2 regions of the Carnimonas bestiolae genome follow, and region 1 is predicted to be linked to the other one. Evidence: predicted binding sites of a transcription regulator. Region 1 holds the regulator's gene; the other holds the start of a gene.
The links. The regulator LexA, encoded in region 1, represses DNA repair genes until DNA is damaged. The targets are predictions, from matches to a motif close to TACTGTNTANNTANACAGTA.

Region 1 (8,985 bases):
TGCGGTGATCGGCGACATGACCGCACCGCAGCCGATGGACCGCGTGGTGTGTGGGGATGTTGGCTTCGGTAAAACCGAAGTCGCCATGCGCGCGGCCTTCCTGGCCGTACACGCCGGGCGACAGGTGGCGGTATTGGTGCCGACCACGCTGCTGGCGCAGCAGCACTATGACAACTTCCGCGATCGTTTCGCCGATAGCGCCATCAATATCGATCTGCTGTCGCGCTTTAACAGCGGCAAATCGCAAGACAAAGCGATTGAGCGCCTGCGCGAGGGCAGCACCGATATCGTGATTGGCACCCATAAGCTATTGGGGCGCGGTGTCGAATTCGGCAATCTGGGGCTGGTGATCATCGATGAAGAACACCGCTTCGGGGTAGGTCAGAAGGAGCGTTTGAAGGCAATGCGCGCGGAGGTCGACATTCTCACCATGACCGCCACGCCGATTCCTCGCACGCTGTCGATGGCGATGAGCGGCATGCGCGACTTGTCGATTATCGCCACCCCGCCGCCGCGTCGACTAGCGGTCAAAACCTTCGTGCAGCAGCGTAATAATGGCATTTTGAAAGAAGCCATTTTGCGAGAGATTCTGCGCGGCGGGCAGGTGTACTACCTGCACAATGAAGTCAAAAGCATTGAAAGCGCCGCAGAAAAACTGGCTGAGCTAGTACCGGAGGCACGTATTGGCATCGCCCACGGCCAACTTGCCGAGCGCGGACTTGAGCGCGTGATGAGCGACTTCTATCACAAGCGCTTCAATCTGCTGGTGTGCTCGACCATCATCGAGACAGGTATCGACGTTCCCAGCGCCAACACCATTATTATCGAACGCGCCGACAAGTTTGGTCTGGCGCAGCTTCACCAGCTGCGCGGCCGCGTCGGGCGCTCTCATCATCAGGCCTACGCCTATCTGCTCACGCCGCCGCCGAAGCAGATGACCAGCGATGCCATCAAACGGCTCGAAGCGATTACCCAATCCGACGCGCTTGGCGCGGGATTCAATCTGGCCAGCCACGATCTTGAAATTCGCGGTGCGGGTGAGCTGCTGGGAGACGAACAGAGTGGCCAAATCGAAACGATTGGCTACGGGCTTTACATGGAAATGCTCGACCGCGCAGTCAACGCCATTCGTGCCGGCAAAACGCCTAACCTGGAAGCCCCGATTAGCGAAGGAGTGGAGATTGGCCTCGGCGTGCCCGCGCTGATTCCCGACGACTACCTACCGGATGTGCAGCAGCGATTGGTGATGTACAAGCGTATCAGCAGTGCGCAAAACGACAGCGAACTGCGCGAGCTACAGGTCGAGATGATCGATCGCTTCGGGCTGCTGCCCGATTCGGTGAAAAACCTGTTCAGGCAGGCACGTTTGCGCCCGCTGGCTGAATCGCTGGGCATCACCCGTATCGAGGCGGGGCCAGAGCGTGGTCGAGTGATGTTCGGCAGCCAGCCGGCCATCGATGCTATGGCGCTGGTGGGACTGATTCAACGCGAGCCTGCGCGCTACAAGCTGGATGGCGCACAAACGCTACGCTTTTTCGCTGACATGGAAGCCGCTGAAGAACGCTTCAAGTGCGTGGAAGCCTTGCTGGAAAAGCTCAGCAAGCATCGCATCGAGCGCTAGCTGCCGATTGCCAATCCGAAGAGACGCTGGGCGAGCGTTGCTGATACCGCGGCTAGCCATGGCGAGTATTGGCTTGGCCGCGGCTACTGCGGCTGACTGACCAGCTCGGCGATGTCGTCGAGCGCCTGGGCAGGGTCGATACCGACCGGCAGCACCAGGTAGCGCGGCCTGACGCTCGGCGCGAAGAGTGCTTCGAAGTGCGCCAGGCGCCCTTCTCTTGCCAGCGTTTCACCGCGGCTTAGCACGTATTCATTGACCGCCCTTGCCAAGCCGCCCGCACGCCCTTTACTGATCTGTGCCACTGGCAAGGTGGCAACGCTCAGCTCGGCGTATCCTTCTAGGGCCAGGCTGCGCATCATTGCGCATAACAGCCAATCCAGCGAATGTTCACACAGCCCCGGCAGCCAGCGCACCAGATCAATCACCACCCGCGGCGCGCCCCCAGCTTCCATCACACTGGCGAACGCCAGCACTTTACCGTCATGGCTTACCGTTGCGATACGGAAATGCTGCAGGTAGTGTGCATCGAAGCGACCACACGAGTAACGCCGTTCATTGATGCCCTGCTCGGTTACCCATTGATCAGAAACCTCTCTTAGCGCCTGCAGCGGTGCCTCGCCCGCTGCGTAAAGGGCGAAGCTGAGCCCCTGCTCGCAGCCTTCACGCCACACGCTAGACAACGCCTGCTCGGTAGCTGCGTCGCGCTGTGTTGCATCGAGCGTGACCAGATGCTCCTGTGCCACCTTGACGGCAATTTGCCCCGCCTGCTGATAGAGCGCTAAATCTTCGTGATGCGCCAGATAGATGAGCGGCGTCAGGCCGCGCCGTTCGCCAAGGTCGCGGAAATCCCATACCAGCCCTGCGCGGCACGCGGTAGCGCCCACAGGATCACACAGGGCGACCAGATAACGATGGTGCTGGCGGTAGGCAATGAAGGCGTTTTTCTTCTTATTGAACAGCAGCGACTTGCCACCGGTCGCCAGCAGCATGCCTTCTGGCTGACGCGATTTACCGACAATCGCCAGCGCTCTCTCGACCGCCTTGGGAGACGCCGGCAGCAATGGCTTCACCGGACGAAGCAGCCACCACAGGGTAATCCCGAACAATAGCAGTGCACTGATGACCACTCCCTGGAACGCGCGCGACAGCAGCACATCGTAGTCAGCGTGCCACCACAGCGCGCTGGCAAGCGGCGTGCCGCGGTGGGAAAGCAGCATCAGCCACGCGCTGACCAGCACCACCCCCACACAGGCCAGCACAAAACGCCACGACAGCGGCATCGACAGCAGTGCGTTATCGCGATAGAAGGCGCTGCGAAAGACCAGCAGCGCCAGCAGCGAAGGAATAATTAGCGCCAGATCAACGACGTCGACACCCTTGATTAGCGCACAACCGCCACCCACCAGCAGCGTCAGCACCGACCAGCGCCATGCGCTTGCCATGCGCCGCCCCAGTCCGCGCGCTAGCACCAGCGATACCAGCCCTAGTACGCTCAAGGCCAGCGTCGCTACCTCGAGTAACGCCGCCGGTGCCCAGCGCGATACAAAACCAGCGAACAGCGTGGCCTCGGGAGCCACGTTCGACAACAGCTCGGTAATCCCCACCGCAAACAGCATCAGCGCCAGCATCGGCGCGACCAGACTTATCACCGTGCCGTCCGACAACCGATCGGCAATCTTTCTGGCTTCATTGATCAGCAGCGCGATAAAGGCCAGTAGCAGCGGCAGCAGCACATAGATAACCCGATAAAGCAGCAGCGCCGCGGTTAGTTCGGCCGCCCCAACCTGCCCCGAGAAGGCCGACAGAATGATGGCTTCAAACACACCGATGCCGCCCGGCACGTGGCTGAGCACACCGGCGGCTAGCGCTAGCAGATACACCAGCAGGAAGGTGGCGAACGGCGGCGCATTCGGCAGCAGCAGATAGAGCACCGCAGCGGCGCAGGTAACGTCCGCCAGGGTAATCACCAACTGGAACAACGACAGCCTCAGGCTAGGTAGCCGCCACAGCGATCTGCCCAGTTTGTGCATGCGCGCGTCGGGGGCGGGACACTCCGGCTGACGGGCGCGATACAGCAGCACCAGCGCGATCACGTAGAGGGCAATGACGGCATAGCCGATGGCAGCCACCGCCCAATGCGGAAGATGCAGGGCTTGCGCGGCAGTGTCCTGGTGGATCAGCGCCGCCACCGCCGCCAGCGGCGGCAGCGTTACCCCCAACGCAAGGCTGACAAATACCGACATTCGCGCGACATCAGGCGCGTGCAGCCCCTGCGGGAAGTAGAGTCGGCAGCGCACTGCTCCGCCCGACAGCATCGACAAGCCGATCGCATTGCCTACCGCAGTGGCGCAGCTTCCCCCTAACATCAGCAGCGGCCAGCGCAGTTTGACACCGGCGAAACGCGCCGCCGACCATTCGTATAAGACCAAGGCCCCATAGCTGCCTAGCGCCGCCAGTAGCGAGCCTAGCACCGCATAGAGCGGCACCTGCGCCAGCGAAGCACGCACTAGACGCGCATCGATCTCTGACAGCATGTGCCAACACACCGCGAGCGCACCGATCAGCACAATCAGCGTGGTAACAATGCCCAGCACCTGACGATACGGCGCTATGCGCCGCTGCCAGCGCAGCAGGCGAATACGCAGTCTGGTGCGGGTGCGGCGTCGATTGCTAGAGGTTTTGCTCATCTGCGCCTGTCTTCAACATCGTTCAATGGGCTCGCGTAACGATGGGGTGCGCCATTAGAGAAGTGCTCAATTACAGCCCCTTGGGCGCATAGATACCGGGTGCGTTGCGCCAATAGCCCTTGTAGTCCATGCCGAAGCCGAACAGAAAACGGTCGGCCACGGACAGTTCGCAGAAGTCGGCCTTCAGATTTTGCTGGGCTTTACGGTCGTGATTCTTGTCGACCAATACCGCCGTTGTCACCGATGCTGCACCAGCCTGCTCGCAGTGGCGCTTAATAGCGCACAACGTAGCGCCCTCATCGAGAATATCGTCAACGATCACCACATGACGTCCCGCGATGGGCGTTTCCGGCGACACTCGCCAAAACAGCTCACCACCGCGCAGCTTGTCACGGTAACGAGTGGCGTGCAGATAATCGATTTCGAGGGGAAAGTCGAGCCGCGTCAGCAAATGCCCAGAGGTAATCAAGCCGCCATTCATCACGCAGAAAAACAGCGGCAGCTTATCGCCTAGTTGCTCAGTGATCTGCTCAGCCATACGATCCAGAGCGGCTTCGATGGCTGTCTGGGGAATCAGGCAATCGGCGTGCTGCTTGAGCGTGCGCATTTCGTCACGAAGGTTTTCTAAGGCGGTCATGAAAGCAATCTGGCAGTGGTTGGAAGTGAAATAAAAAGACGGAGCGCTGCGTTGGCAGCCTCCGTTGTAGTGCTAGGATACCACTCAATAGCCGTACTGAGCAGCCAGCGCGGTTAAACTATCGTGCGCGTGCTGCCAGCGCGGCAGCGCCTTGAGCACATCCAATGAAGGCAGCGGCTGGGTACGACGCAGCGCTGCGAGGCGCGCGGCCCGCTCATCCTCTGGAGCAACGCTATCGAGCACCGCACGCGCAGCGTCGCGATCATTGCACACCAACACTGCATCACAGCCCGCTTGCAGCGCTAGCTGAGCGCGCTCTACCGGCCCACCGGCGAAACTTGCACCATGCATCGATAAATCATCGGAGAGAATCGCACCGCTGAACCCAAGCGTATTGCGTAGATAATCGAGCCAGGCAGCGGAGAAGCCGGTCGGATTAGGATCGAAGGCGGGATAGCGCACGTGGGATGGCATCACCGCCGTCAGACGCGAGGCCAACTCAGTAAATGGAATCAGATCGTGAGCTTCAAGCGCCGCCAGCGAGCGCTCGTCAACCGGTAGCTCGAGATGAGAGTCTGCTTCAACCCCACCGTGACCGGGAAAATGCTTGCCTACCGACGCCATACCCCCCTCTTCGAAGCCATCGAGCAGCGCACCGGCCAGCGTGCTGACCTGTGCCGGCACCGGCGAAAACGAGCGCTCGCCAATCACCTTGCTGAGTTTCTCATCAACATCCAACACCGGCGCAAAGGAGAAATCGACACCGCAGGCTGCCAACTCTTGCGACATTAGCCAACCGCATTCGTGCACCAATGCCAGCGTTTGCTGCGGTTGTTCTGGATAGCGATGGCCAAAGGCGCACATGGGCGGCAGCGAGGTCAGTCCTTCACGCAGCCGCTGCACCCGTCCTCCCTCATGATCGACGCTGATCAGAATATCCGGACGCTGACTGCGGATGGCGTCGCACAGCGCTCGACACTGCGCGGGCGATTCCAGATTGCGTGCAAACAGCACCACGCCGCCCACCGAAGGATGCTCGAGCAGTGCGCGATCACTGTTATCGAGGGTTGTAGAGGCCACGTCGATCATAACGGGACCGAGAGCAACGCTCATGGCCATTCTCCTGACAGATAAATATCTGCGCTATTCTAGGCGCTGGCCGAAAGGGAGTCGAGGCACCCACAGTGGCCGTTAAAACTCCCGGCAAGCGCAGCGCTCGGCGCTCAATAAAACAGAGGCATCGCCCTACTGACCACATAAAGAGCGAACCATTCCCTGTTCGCGTCACCTTTATTAGTTCGGCCTGCGGTGGCGCAAAGTGCACTCATTCGTTGCCCGAGCCGTCTTTCGTGATTCGGCGACGACTGCGCAAAGTGCACTCATTCGTTGCCCGAGCCGTCTTTCGTGATTCGGCCACGACTGCGCAAAGTGCACTTATTCGTTGCCCTTTCCCTAATTCGTGATTCGGCCTGCGACATATAAAGCGCAGCCATTAATGATGCGTCGCCCGCTACTCCCCCTTGCGTTAGCGATAATACTGGATACAATTACAGTCATGGATTCCGCTTAGGCCAAACCGCTATGACCAAACCGCTTACTCGCCGCCAACAAGAAGTACTGGACCTGATCACCGGTACTCTGGCTACTCACGGTTACCCCCCCACTCGCGCGGAAATTGCGCAGGCGCTGGGGTTTCGCTCGGCCAATGCTGCTGAAGAACACTTGAAGGCGCTCAAGCGCAAGGGCGTGATCGAAATGATCCCCGGCGCTTCGCGAGGTATTCGCGTGGTCAATCAGGAGCCTGCCAGCGATGCTGCCGCTAACGAGCCCATCGAAGAAGCACAAGGGCTCGCCGTTATCGGTCAGGTGGCCGCAGGCAGCCCAGTACTGGCGACCGAGCATATTGATCGCTACTGCCCGCTGCCGGCCGACTTCTTCTCACCGCGAGCCGACTATCTGCTGCGCGTTAAGGGGCTGTCGATGCGCGACGCCGGCATTCTCGATGGCGATCTGCTGGCGGTTCACCGCACCAGCGAGGTGCGTAATGGTCAGATCGTGATTGCCCGGATTGGCGAAGATGTTACCGTCAAGCGCTTCGAGCGCTCCGGCAAGGAGATACGGCTGCTGGCAGAAAACCCTGACTTCGAACCGATCATCGTCGATCCCAGCGAAGGGTTTGATATCGAAGGGGTTGGCGTGGGCATTATCAGGGGCGACAACGGCCAAGGACTGCACTAATAGCCGTGAGGCACTGTACGGCCGGTGTGATCGCTGCGGCGGTGCGGCCGGCCGGCACCAATGCAGCATGGAGGGTCGCTCATCCACCCAGGACAAAGCGCCCTGCTATCTGCGCAACGAATAATCTGCCATGCGTCGTTTCGCAAAGCGCGTCGTTCGCTTACAGCGACAAAACGGCAATAAAAAAGGCAGCGTGAAAACGCTGCCTTTTTTGTCGCGTCGGCGTTGCTATTGGCCCAGCAGTGGCGACACGATGCAGAGACTTGCCGATGTGCTTCAGTGCACGGTGGTGTGATCATCCACTTCTTCGATCACGTCGCCTTCGTCCCACAGTCGAGTGCGCGTGATGGCGTGATCGATCATCTCCTTGGCCACCTGAAAGCGCGAGGTGCGCAGCAACTCAAGTGCTTCAGAGGAAAAACGCACCGACACCAGCGCATCTCCGGCGCCTTCGGAAGGACGGAGGACAACTTCACCATCGGCCAATTCCACAATTTCCAGAATAGCGGTATCGGACATTTCATCACCTCGTCCTGTTGATCAATAGGCGGTGCGGGCAAGCATCCGGCGGACGAATGCCGCGGAGCAGCGATCGAAGGTTCGCTTGGCAAGCGCCATTAAAGAGCGCGCAGCGGTACCCGTCACCGAGCGATGGTGTTTTCTCAACGGAATCGCATCATCGAAAGGAGACGTATTCTATCACCACGTTAAGAATAGCGACAGATCACCATTCGAGGCTACTCTCCCGCAGCTCGTTTAGCAGCGCTTTTAAACGCTGCAAACAGTGCTCCAGTGACAGCTTTTGTGCATCGCTCGCAATGGTGGCGCTGCCAGCCGCGTAAGCGCCGGAAGCTGCCTGAGGTGCATAGAGCGGATGATCAAACAGCACCGATAGCTCACCGCCCGGCAGCAGCTGCTGCGACAAGCGGCGCAGCTCGGCGCTGTCATCAGCGTGCTCGCGCAGGTACGAGCGCCAGTCGTCGACGACCGTTCCCGCTGGCGAACATTCGATAACCGCAGAGTGTAGCGCAGCGTCGATCAGCGCCGTGGCAGCCTGCTCCAACGCCTGCGCACGTACGGCGGGAGGCAGCTCGGCATTGCTGAGCCCACTGCTCGAACGGCGCTCTTTCAACACCACCTCGGCGTGATAGAGAAGTTCGTGAGTGCGGCGGCGCTGCTCCATAACGATTGCCCTCTATGACTTGGCCGGTTTGCGCTTATCTTCGACCTGCCAACGTCCATCATCGTACGTTGCGCGCCAGCCGCTCGCCTTGCCCGCGTCATTTTCGGTCATCACGTATTGCGCCTTCGCCTTACGTGAAAAACGGATTTGCGCAGGGTGCCCGTCGGGATCGGCCTCGGGTGCGTCCAGCAGGAAGTGATACTTCTCGGGCAGCGCTTCGCGATGCGGCTTCAGCTCCATGACCAGCGGCGCCCGCGTCTCGCGGTTCTTGGGAAAGCCACTGGCGGCAAGGAACAGCCCGCTGGCACCGTCGCGCAGCACGTAGTGATCATCGACCTTCTGACACGCCAGCTCCGGCATATCGATCGGGTCCATCTTGGGCGGCGCAGGCTCACCGCTGCGCAGCAGTTTACGGGTGTTGGTGCAGGCCTCATTGGTGCAGGCGAAATACTTGCCGAAACGCCCCGAGCGCAGCTGCATTTCCGAACCACACTTATCGCACTCAAGGGTGGGCCCTTCGTAGCCCTTGATCTTGAAGGTACCCTCTTCGATGGCGTAATAGCCGTCATCGTCGTTGCTTAGATGGAGTTTGCGGTGCTCATCGATCAGGTAGCTGTCC
Region 2 (8,985 bases), on a different contig from region 1:
CACCGACACCGCGTTTTCACGGGCGCGCATCCAAACCATCGACACCGAGCTGATGCAGCAAGAGCTCGCGGCGGGGCAGGTGGTGGTCGTGGCAGGTTTTCAGGGGGTCGATGAGCGCGGCAATATCACCACCCTCGGGCGCGGCGGCTCCGATACCACCGCCGTAGCGCTGGCGGCAGCGCTAAAGGCCGATGAGTGCCAAATCTATACCGATGTCGATGGCGTCTATACCACTGATCCTCGCGTGTGCAGCAAGGCTCAGCGCCTCGAAACCATCACGCTGGAAGAGATGCTCGAACTGGCGAGCCTCGGTTCCAAGGTGCTTCAGATTCGCTCTGTCGAATTCGCCGGAAAATATAACGTCCCGTTGCGGGTGCTCTCGTCGTTCGAAGATGGCCCCGGTACCTTGATTGTTGCGGAGGAATACGAATTGCCACAGCATATGGAAGAAGCCCTGATCTCGGGGATTGCGTTCAACACTAACGAAGCCAAGCTGACCGTGCTCGATACCCCGGATGTACCCGGTGTGGCATCGAAGATTCTCGGGCCTATTGCGGATGCCAATATCGAAGTCGATATGATCATTCAGAATGCTTCTGCCAGCGGCGAACGCACCGATTTCACCTTCACCGTAGCGAAAGGCGATTACAAGAAAGCACAGCGTATTCTCGAAGAGCAGGTTATCTCCGAGCTTGGCGGTGAAGTAAAAGGCGATTCGGATATTGCCAAGGTGTCGCTGGTCGGCGTTGGAATGCGTTCCCACTCCGGTATCGCCAGCAAGATGTTCCAAACGCTGTCGAAAGAGGGCATCAATATTCGCCTCGTCTCTACCTCCGAGATCAAGATATCGGTGGTTATCGATGAGAAGTTTGTCGAGCTTGCCGTGCGCTCTTTGCATACCGCATTTGGGCTTGATCGGGCGGATATCAGCGAAGAAGCATAAAACGTTTGCCGCATTCCCTTAATGAGGCACCTGGCTGAAGCAATCTTCAGCTATGGTTATCCATTAATGGTTGGTTTCGTCGAACAGGAAGTCGCCGAAACCGATCGAGCAACATTGGCCGCCGTCGTTTCAAAGCGCGCAGCAAGTGTATGTAGTGCGTTGGAACGGTGGCGATCCATCTATCGCGATCACCGTGGAACGTCACTAAGAGAAGGAGATCTTATGTTGATCCTGACTCGCCGAGTAGGCGAGACCTTGACCATAGGTGATGAGGTTACCGTAACGGTACTGGGCGTGAAGGGTAACCAGGTGCGCATAGGCGTGAACGCGCCGCGTGACGTTGCAGTGCATCGAGAAGAAATTTACCAGCGTATTCTCGCAGAAGACGGCGCGATGATTGAGCGTGACGACGACGCTCCTATCAATGGCTAACAGCACAATCGGTAGGCGTATGCTGCTACCGGTTGATGTTAAAGCCCCCATTGGCGAGCGATGGTCAGTCTGCGCTGAGGTTGTTGGGTTCCCTAACGTTTTCAAATAGTAAGAGAAAATCAGCCAGCCGGGGTGGACAACCCGCACCGAATCTAATAGCATACGCGCCGTACTTAAGGAGAGGTGGCCGAGTGGCTGAAGGCGCTCCCCTGCTAAGGGAGTATAGGGTTTATAGCCCTATCGAGGGTTCGAATCCCTCTCTCTCCGCCATTAAGTGCATCGCGTAACCGTCCAAACGTTACGCATACGCGCCCGTAGCTCAGCTGGATAGAGTACTTGACTACGAATCAAGGGGTCAGAGGTTCGAATCCTCTCGGGCGCGCCATCCTGTTTTACCCGCCGTAAGCCTTATCCTTCTACCTATTTTTGCCTCTCGTTGACGACTGCTCCTGCACGGTTTTCTGCTCGTGTTTGGCGTTTCGCCATGCTGCGGCAAAGAGAACACGCACGTCGGTTGAAGCATCCGAGTATTGCAAAATCTGTAAAAACCCTTTGCATTCCGGCATCTAGGTAGGTAATATGCGCACCGCACTCAAGCATTAAGCGCTAGCGGCGCGGTCTTGATGGCATCACCTAAAAGCGCCCGTAGCTCAGCTGGATAGAGTACTTGACTACGAATCAAGGGGTCAGAGGTTCGAATCCTCTCGGGCGCGCCATATTGCAAAACCCCGAATCGGTAATAGCCGGTTCGGGGTTTTTTGTGTCTTGGAATTTTTTCGCATAGCGCACGCGACTGGAGTGCGCCCGCGGCGCTTGCCGTGCACGAGCCGCTACGCGGGCAGTCTCCTGTTCTGGCCAATGACTCACTGACACCTAAGGGGCTAGCTCGACTAAGCAGGCAAGGAAGCTGGCGCGAAGCAGTAGGCCGCTGAAGGCATTCAGTTGAGCGCGGCCAGCATCTCGTGCAACTGATTGATGCGTTTTAGCTCACTGAAGCGTTGGTCCGATTCGGCATCGTGTTGGCGCATGATCGCCAGCCATTGCTTAAGCAGCGAGACAATCACCTTGTCTGGCACGCGTTCAGGTGCGGGAACTGTCATCAAGCGTTCGGCGAACGTTTGCAGCACATCGGCCCTCTGCTGCCAGCGTGTTGCCGCCATGCGCTCGCCGGTTACCTGCCAGTGCTTGATACGCCGCGCTAGCCAAGGGTCCGCCAGCGCGCTGCGGCCTAGCATTACGTCACGACAGCCTGACAGTGAGCGCGCCTTCCAAAAATCTTCCAGTGTCCAGATATCGCCATTAACAACCACCGGTATGCCTACCTGCTGGCGCACGCGCGCCACCCATTCCCAGTGTGCGGGCGGGCGATAGCCTTCCTTCTTGGTGCGCGCGTGCAGGGTGAGGTGAGAGGCGCCAGCGGCCTCGGCGGCACAGGCGCAGTGCAGTGCCAACTGTTTGGTGTTAAAGCCCAGCCGTAGCTTCGCGCTCACCCTGACATTGCTGCCTTGCAGCGCATCGACCACGCCGCGCACGGCCTGATAGACATCGTCGGCGTCCTGCAGCAACGACGCCCCGCCACGGTGGCGGTTGACCGTCTTGGCAGGGCAGCCGAAGTTAATATCGATGGCGCTGGCGCCGCAGGCCACCGCCTGCTGCGCATTTTCGCCCAACGCTTGCGGATCAGAACCCAGCAGTTGCAGCGTTACCGGTGTGCCGGCGGAGGTTGTTGCGCCGCTCGTTAGCTCCGGGCACAGGCGAGTAAAAACACGCGCGGGCAAACGCGCATCGACCACCCGCACAAATTCGGTCACCACCCAGTCGAAGCCGCCAATAGCGGTCAGCAGTGCGCGGGTATGCACATCCACCACGCCTTCCATCGGTGCTAGACCAATTCGTGCGTGAGGAGCATTGTGGGGGCGGGTGGCGTCTATCATTATTCTTCAGGCAGCGCTTGTTAACGGCGTAAAAGGCGCCATTTTATAGAGTAATGGGAGCGGTGTAGAGTGCGCGAGGCGCACAGGCCGCGATGACCGGAGCGATAGGCTCTGCGCGTTGGGGGGTATATGGAATTCAAGGATTATTACGCCATCCTGGATGTGCCTGAAGATGCCGACACCAAGGCAGTCAAGTCGGCGTATCGGCGGCTGGCACGTAAGTATCATCCAGACGTTAGCAAGGAAGAGAACGCTGAAGAACGCTTCAAGGAAGTAGGCGAAGCGTACGAAGTGCTGAGCGACAAGGAAAAGCGCGCCGAATACGATCAGCTGCGTAAATACGGCAATCGTGGCGGCGATGAATTTCAACCGCCGCCCGGCTGGGAAGGGTGGCAGCAAGGCGGTGCTCAGCAGGCGGGCGGTAGCGAGTCCGATTTCTCGGATTTCTTCGATAATTTGTTTGGCCAACGGCGTCAGCGTGGCGGTGCGGGATACAGTAGCGCAGGCTTTGGCGGTTTCGACGACTTCGCTCAGCGCCCCTATCCAGGCCAGGATGTCGAGCTCGACTTTCCGCTGTTCCTCGAAGAAGTAATGGCCGCCGAGCCGAAAGAGGTGCGATTCACCCTGCGCACTCACGATGAGCAAGGACGTCCCAAGGATATCGAGAAGAGCCTGAAGGTGCGGGTGCCGAAAGGCGTCAATGACGGTGAGCGAATTCGCCTGAAGGGGCAGGGTGGCCCCGGCGGCAACGGCGGCCCCAACGGTGACCTTTATCTCAAGGTACAGTTCGCGCCGCATCCCGACTTCGACGTCGATGGGCATAATCTGCTGCTCACGGTTCCGCTGGCGCCTTGGGAAGCAGCGCTGGGCGGCAAGATCGAAATTCCCACGCTGGCAGGTCGCTTGCAGCTGACCGTGCCCGCCAATAGCCATGCGGGCGCTCGCCTACGGTTGAAAGGCAAGGGTTTACCGCAGCGCAGCGGTCAGGGTGATTTGATCGCACAGTTGAAAATCGTGTTGCCCGAACGTCCGGCAGAGGGCGACGAGGCTGCGTGGAAAAGCCTTGCCGAACATCACCCACACTTCAACCCGCGTACTAAATGGCGCTGAGGAGCAGTGACTCGTGACTAGTGTAAATTGTTTCGATTTCGACGAGCTGTGCCTGCGCACCTCAGTGCCTGGCGAGACTCTGATTACGATCATTGAGCACGGCATTATCACCCCTATCAACACTGCCGCACCGCGCTGGCAGTTCGATATCAGCACAGTATGGGTAGTACGTCGTGTGGTGCGACTGCAGCGCGAGCTAGAGCTGGATTGGCAAGGCGCGGCGTTGGCGCTTGAGCTGCTCGATGAAAATCAGCGCCTGCGCGACGAAAATGAACGCCTGCAGCAGCGTTTGCTGCGCTTCGTTGAAGCCCTGTAGCCTCTTCGTAACGGGCTGAGGGCAGGTACAGTGCCTAAGCGCAGGGAGTGCGAACACGCATGGCAATGTCGCACCTTTGGGCCGGCAGGGTGCTTTTGCGCTATCAAACGCTCGCCGTGCAGCGCTACTTGATGCACCGAACAAAGAAGCCAGCACTTTGGATAAAAGTGCTGGCTTCTTTTTTTATGACCGACATTCATTTGCCGAACCGCCGAACCGCCGAACCGCCGAACCGCCGAACCGCCGAACCGCCGAACCGCCGAACCGCCGAACCGCCGAACCGCCGAACCGCCGAACCGCCGAACCGCCGAACCGGGCGGCGCTACGACCATGGCATACAGAGCGGTGGTGGCGGGGCCTGATGTCCTCGAAGTTCGCGATGGACTGTCTTGCTCCGCAAGGCGCAGGCATTCTGTTTTATTGGGGAACGGTATCTACCAACTGCGGTGGGGTGGTAAGCGAAAGAGCCAGCTGGTCGAGCTGTAGCGGCTGGTCGCAGGGCCATTCCAGCGTGAGCACAGGGCCATTGGCGGAGTAGTCAACCTGGGTGATGCGCGCCCCTGCTGTCTCACACCAATGGCGGGCAGGATGTTCGTCGCTAAAGCCAACTTGTAGCTTTACCGGCTCGGTGCTGACATAGGCCTGGGTGGGCAGATGTTCAAGCGCGAGTAGCGCCGCCTTGGTATAGGCCCGTACTAGCCCGCCGGTGCCTAGCTTGATACCACCGAAGTAGCGGATTACCACGCAGCCAAGCTGCCCTAAGCCACTGCCTTCGAGCACCTGATAGATAGGGCGCCCTGCGGTGCCTCCGGGTTCGCCGTCATCGGAGAAGCCAATCGCGACTTGCTCGCCGGGGGCGCCAGCGATAAAAGCGCTGCAATGGTGTCGGGCATCGGCGTAGGTGGCACGCGCAAGCTGCTCGAGCTGCTGAGCATCAGCAATACTCTCGCAGCGTGCGATCCATGTAATAAAGCGACTCTTGCTGACCTCAAATTCCGCGCTGTGAGGCGCGGTCAATGCAACAGCAGGTATCTGATAGCGGTGCGTGGTGGCCATCAGGCCGCCTGAGCGGGACGACGAGCAACGCCCATCACCAGTCCGAGTACCTGTACATCGCCATTCTTGAGATAGATCGGCTGCATCGACTGGTTGGCGGGCTGCAAACGAACGCCGTTTTTCTCGATGTAGAGTTTTTTAAGCGTGACTTCGCGGTTATTGATCATTACCACAGCGGTTTCGCCATTCTCGGCCGATTCTGTTTTTTCGATGATAATAATATCGCCATCGAAGATATCGCACTCGATCATGGAGTCGCCCCGCACCCGCAGTGCATAGGTGTTACGGCGCACCAGGCTGGTGGGTACCGTCACGTGCTCGTGATCGATGCAGGCCTCTATTGGCATGCCTGCAGACACGTTACCGAGCAGCGGAATCTCTGTCATGCTGCCTGTCGCGACGGCTTCCCATGCCTCTGCATTCAGGGGAACGTTGGGTAGTCGTGAGAAAAAGCTGGATTCAACCGCAGTGCTCATCAGAACTCTCCTTGCGACAGATCGCTCGGTAGCGCGAATGGTCGCGATGGCTAAAGTGATTGCCCTGCAACAGCAATGGGCAACGTACCTGCAAACAATGTTGGCCTCGCGCTGCGCCGGTGGTGCCTGGCACAGTAGGGTGAGGTGCTGGAAGACGCTATTGGCTGCCCACGGGCTGAGTATGACGTAAGCGTTATCCTGCATACAGAGAAAAGATACTGTATGTGTAGACAGTTGTCGAGCAATTGCGGTGTCAATATTCAAGAAAATGAAAGCGTTTGGGGACGGGTAGAGGTAGGTAGCGCTCGCCCTGTATAATTAACGGCTTTTTGCAGCGCACGATAGCAGCAATCAATCGGCTTGATGGCGTGTAGCGACTTCATCCTAACCGGAGTAATGTTCAGTGCCAGCTCTGTTGACGGCCGTTGGACTTGGCTGCGAGCGCGACGATCGCGTGCTTTTCTCAGCGCTCGATTTCTCCCTTGCAGCTGGGCAACTGGCGTGGATCGAAGGCCCCAATGGCAGCGGCAAAACCACGCTATTGAAAATAGTGAGCGGGCAGTTTGCCGATTATCAAGGGCAGCTGTACTGGCAAGGCAATCGGTTGGACCGCCACGCACGCGCGCTGCGCAATGAATTGCTTTACCTGGGGCATCAGTCCGGCGTCAAAGCGGGGCTGACGGCCTTGGAAAATCTGGCCTGGTATCAGGCGCTGGCGGAATACGCAGCGCCAGATGCCGAGCAGCGCCGTTGGCAGGCGTTAGCGACGGTAGGGCTTAGTGGCTTCGAAGATGTCGCCATCGAGCGTTTGTCAGCGGGACAGCAGCGTCGAGTGGCGCTGGCGCGGCTGCATCTCGAACCACGTGCGCTGTGGATACTCGATGAGCCGTTTACCGCGATTGACGCCGCCGGCGTCAAACAACTGGAGCACTGGATTGCCGCGCACCGTGATGCGGGCGGCGCAGTGCTCGTGACTACGCATCATCCGCTAAAGCTGAATGGTAGCGTGGGGCGCATTCGCCTCGATGGGCGCGGAGGTCACCATGTCGAACTCTGATTCGCCCGTCAGGGTGAGCTTACGGCGCGCGTTTTGTCGCGTACTGAAGCGCGAGCTTCTGCTGCGCTTCCGGCGCCGTCAGGAATTGGCTGGTCCGCTGCTGTTCTTCGCGCTGGTGGTAGTGCTATTTCCGCTGGGGCTGGGCCCCGAGCCGCGGCGTTTGGCGGAATTGGCGCCGGGGCTATTGTGGGTGGCGGCGCTGTTGGCCATGCTGCTGTCTCTGGATGGACTTTTTCGTAATGATTACGAGGACGGCACCCTTGAGCAACTGATGCTGTCGGCGCATCCACAGGCACCGCTAATAGTTGCCAAAGTGTTGGCGCACTGGCTGGTGTCGGGGTTCGCTCTGGCGCTTTTTTCACCGCTGTTCAGCGCCATGCTGGGGCTACCGTGGCAGCAGTGGTGGGCGGTGGCCGTTACTCTGGCGCTCGGCAGCGCCACGCTTAGCCTGGTAGGCGGTATCGCCGCTGCGCTTACGCTGGGTGTGCAGCGCGGGGGCGTGCTGCTGTCGCTGTTGGTACTGCCGCTTTATACGCCGGTACTGATTTTCGGCGCGGGCGCTGCGCAGCTGGCGCTACAGGGCGCGAGTATTGCCCCGCAGCTTGCTTTGCTGGGCGCTATGCTGGCCATCGCATTAGCGCTGGCGCCTTGGGCTACCGTAGCAGCGTTGCGGTTAACGCTCTCTGACTAGCAGCTCTGCCGCGATGTAAAAGCAGCAGAACCATGTGTGCGGTGAGGCACTCATTAATAACGACTTTTTGGCGAAGGCATGTGGCGATTTATTCATAAATGGGGCTCGCCCAAGTGGTTTTATACCACCACCGGACCTTGGCTGCCGTGGCTGTGGAGCGCCGCGCTGCTACTGCTGATAGTGGGTGTTGTATGGGGGCTGGCGATTGCGCCTCCCGACCGCTATCAGCACGACTCTGCGCGTATTCTTTACGTGCATGTACCGGCGGCCATTCTGGCGCAGTCATGCTTCGCGATAATGGCCGTGTCAGCCATTATTTTTCTGGTATGGAAGATCAAGATTGCCGATATCGCCGCGATGGTGATGGCACCGTTCGGTGCCGCCATGACCTTCGCCGCACTCTTTTCTGGCTCAGTGTGGGGAATTCCGACCTGGGGCACCTGGTGGGTGTGGGATGCGCGCCTTACCTCAATGCTGATTCAGCTGTTTATCTATCTCGGCGTTATCGGGCTTCGTGCCAGTTTTACCAGTCGCGACAGCGGCGCGCGCGCGGCCGCCATCATGACCCTGGTGGGTGTGGTTAACCTGCCGATCATCAAATACTCGGTGGTGTGGTGGAATACGCTGCACCAACCGGCCACCTTCAGCATCGATAAAGCCCCCGCAATGCCAGCCTCCATGTGGCTGCCGCTGCTGTTTAGCATGCTGGGGTTCTATCTGTTTTTCGCCGCCTACACCCTAACGCGCACCCGCAGTCAGCTGTTGAAGCGTGAATCACGGTCGCGCTGGGTGAGGGATATTGCCTTGGGTAAGGGGGCCGCATCATGACGCCTTACTTCGCTTCGCTGTCTGACTTCCTTGCCATGAATGGCTACGCGCGCTTCGTATGGCCGGCGTTCGCGGTGGTGCTGGGAGTGTTGGTGTTTGCCGCGCTGTATGGACGCTACGAACGGCGTGCGGTGCTCGCTGA

Region 2: R84865_RS10540 (LexA family protein) is a predicted target of LexA. The motif match lies at 6,484-6,503, and genes of this name have one in related genera.

Annotation. Positions count from the first base shown of each region.
Region 1 covers NZ_JBPCZK010000001.1:326,127-335,111, forward strand. Annotated here, with positions in the region: gene mfd (transcription-repair coupling factor) at 1-1,621, shown strand, start outside; gene R84865_RS01535 (phosphatidylglycerol lysyltransferase domain-containing protein) at 1,705-4,308, opposite strand; gene R84865_RS01540 (hypoxanthine-guanine phosphoribosyltransferase) at 4,379-4,945, opposite strand; gene nagZ (beta-N-acetylhexosaminidase) at 5,030-6,058, opposite strand; gene lexA (transcriptional repressor LexA) at 6,527-7,183, shown strand; gene R84865_RS01555 (hypothetical protein) at 7,460-7,702, opposite strand; gene R84865_RS01560 (DUF6586 family protein) at 7,908-8,366, opposite strand; gene topA (type I DNA topoisomerase) at 8,379-8,985, opposite strand, start outside.
Region 2 covers NZ_JBPCZK010000008.1:79,084-88,068, forward strand. Annotated here, with positions in the region: gene R84865_RS10490 (aspartate kinase) at 1-943, shown strand, start outside; gene csrA (carbon storage regulator CsrA) at 1,166-1,375, shown strand; tRNA gene R84865_RS10500 (tRNA-Ser) at 1,553-1,645, shown strand; tRNA gene R84865_RS10505 (tRNA-Arg) at 1,684-1,760, shown strand; tRNA gene R84865_RS10510 (tRNA-Arg) at 2,015-2,091, shown strand; gene R84865_RS10515 (tRNA dihydrouridine synthase) at 2,314-3,309, opposite strand; gene R84865_RS10520 (DnaJ C-terminal domain-containing protein) at 3,439-4,419, shown strand; gene R84865_RS10525 (chaperone modulator CbpM) at 4,433-4,735, shown strand; gene R84865_RS10530 (hypothetical protein) at 4,795-5,097, shown strand; gene R84865_RS10535 (IMPACT family protein) at 5,153-5,791, opposite strand; gene R84865_RS10540 (LexA family protein) at 5,791-6,267, opposite strand; gene ccmA (cytochrome c biogenesis heme-transporting ATPase CcmA) at 6,671-7,324, shown strand; gene ccmB (heme exporter protein CcmB) at 7,311-8,015, shown strand; gene R84865_RS10555 (heme ABC transporter permease) at 8,094-8,843, shown strand; gene ccmD (heme exporter protein CcmD) at 8,840-8,985, shown strand, end outside.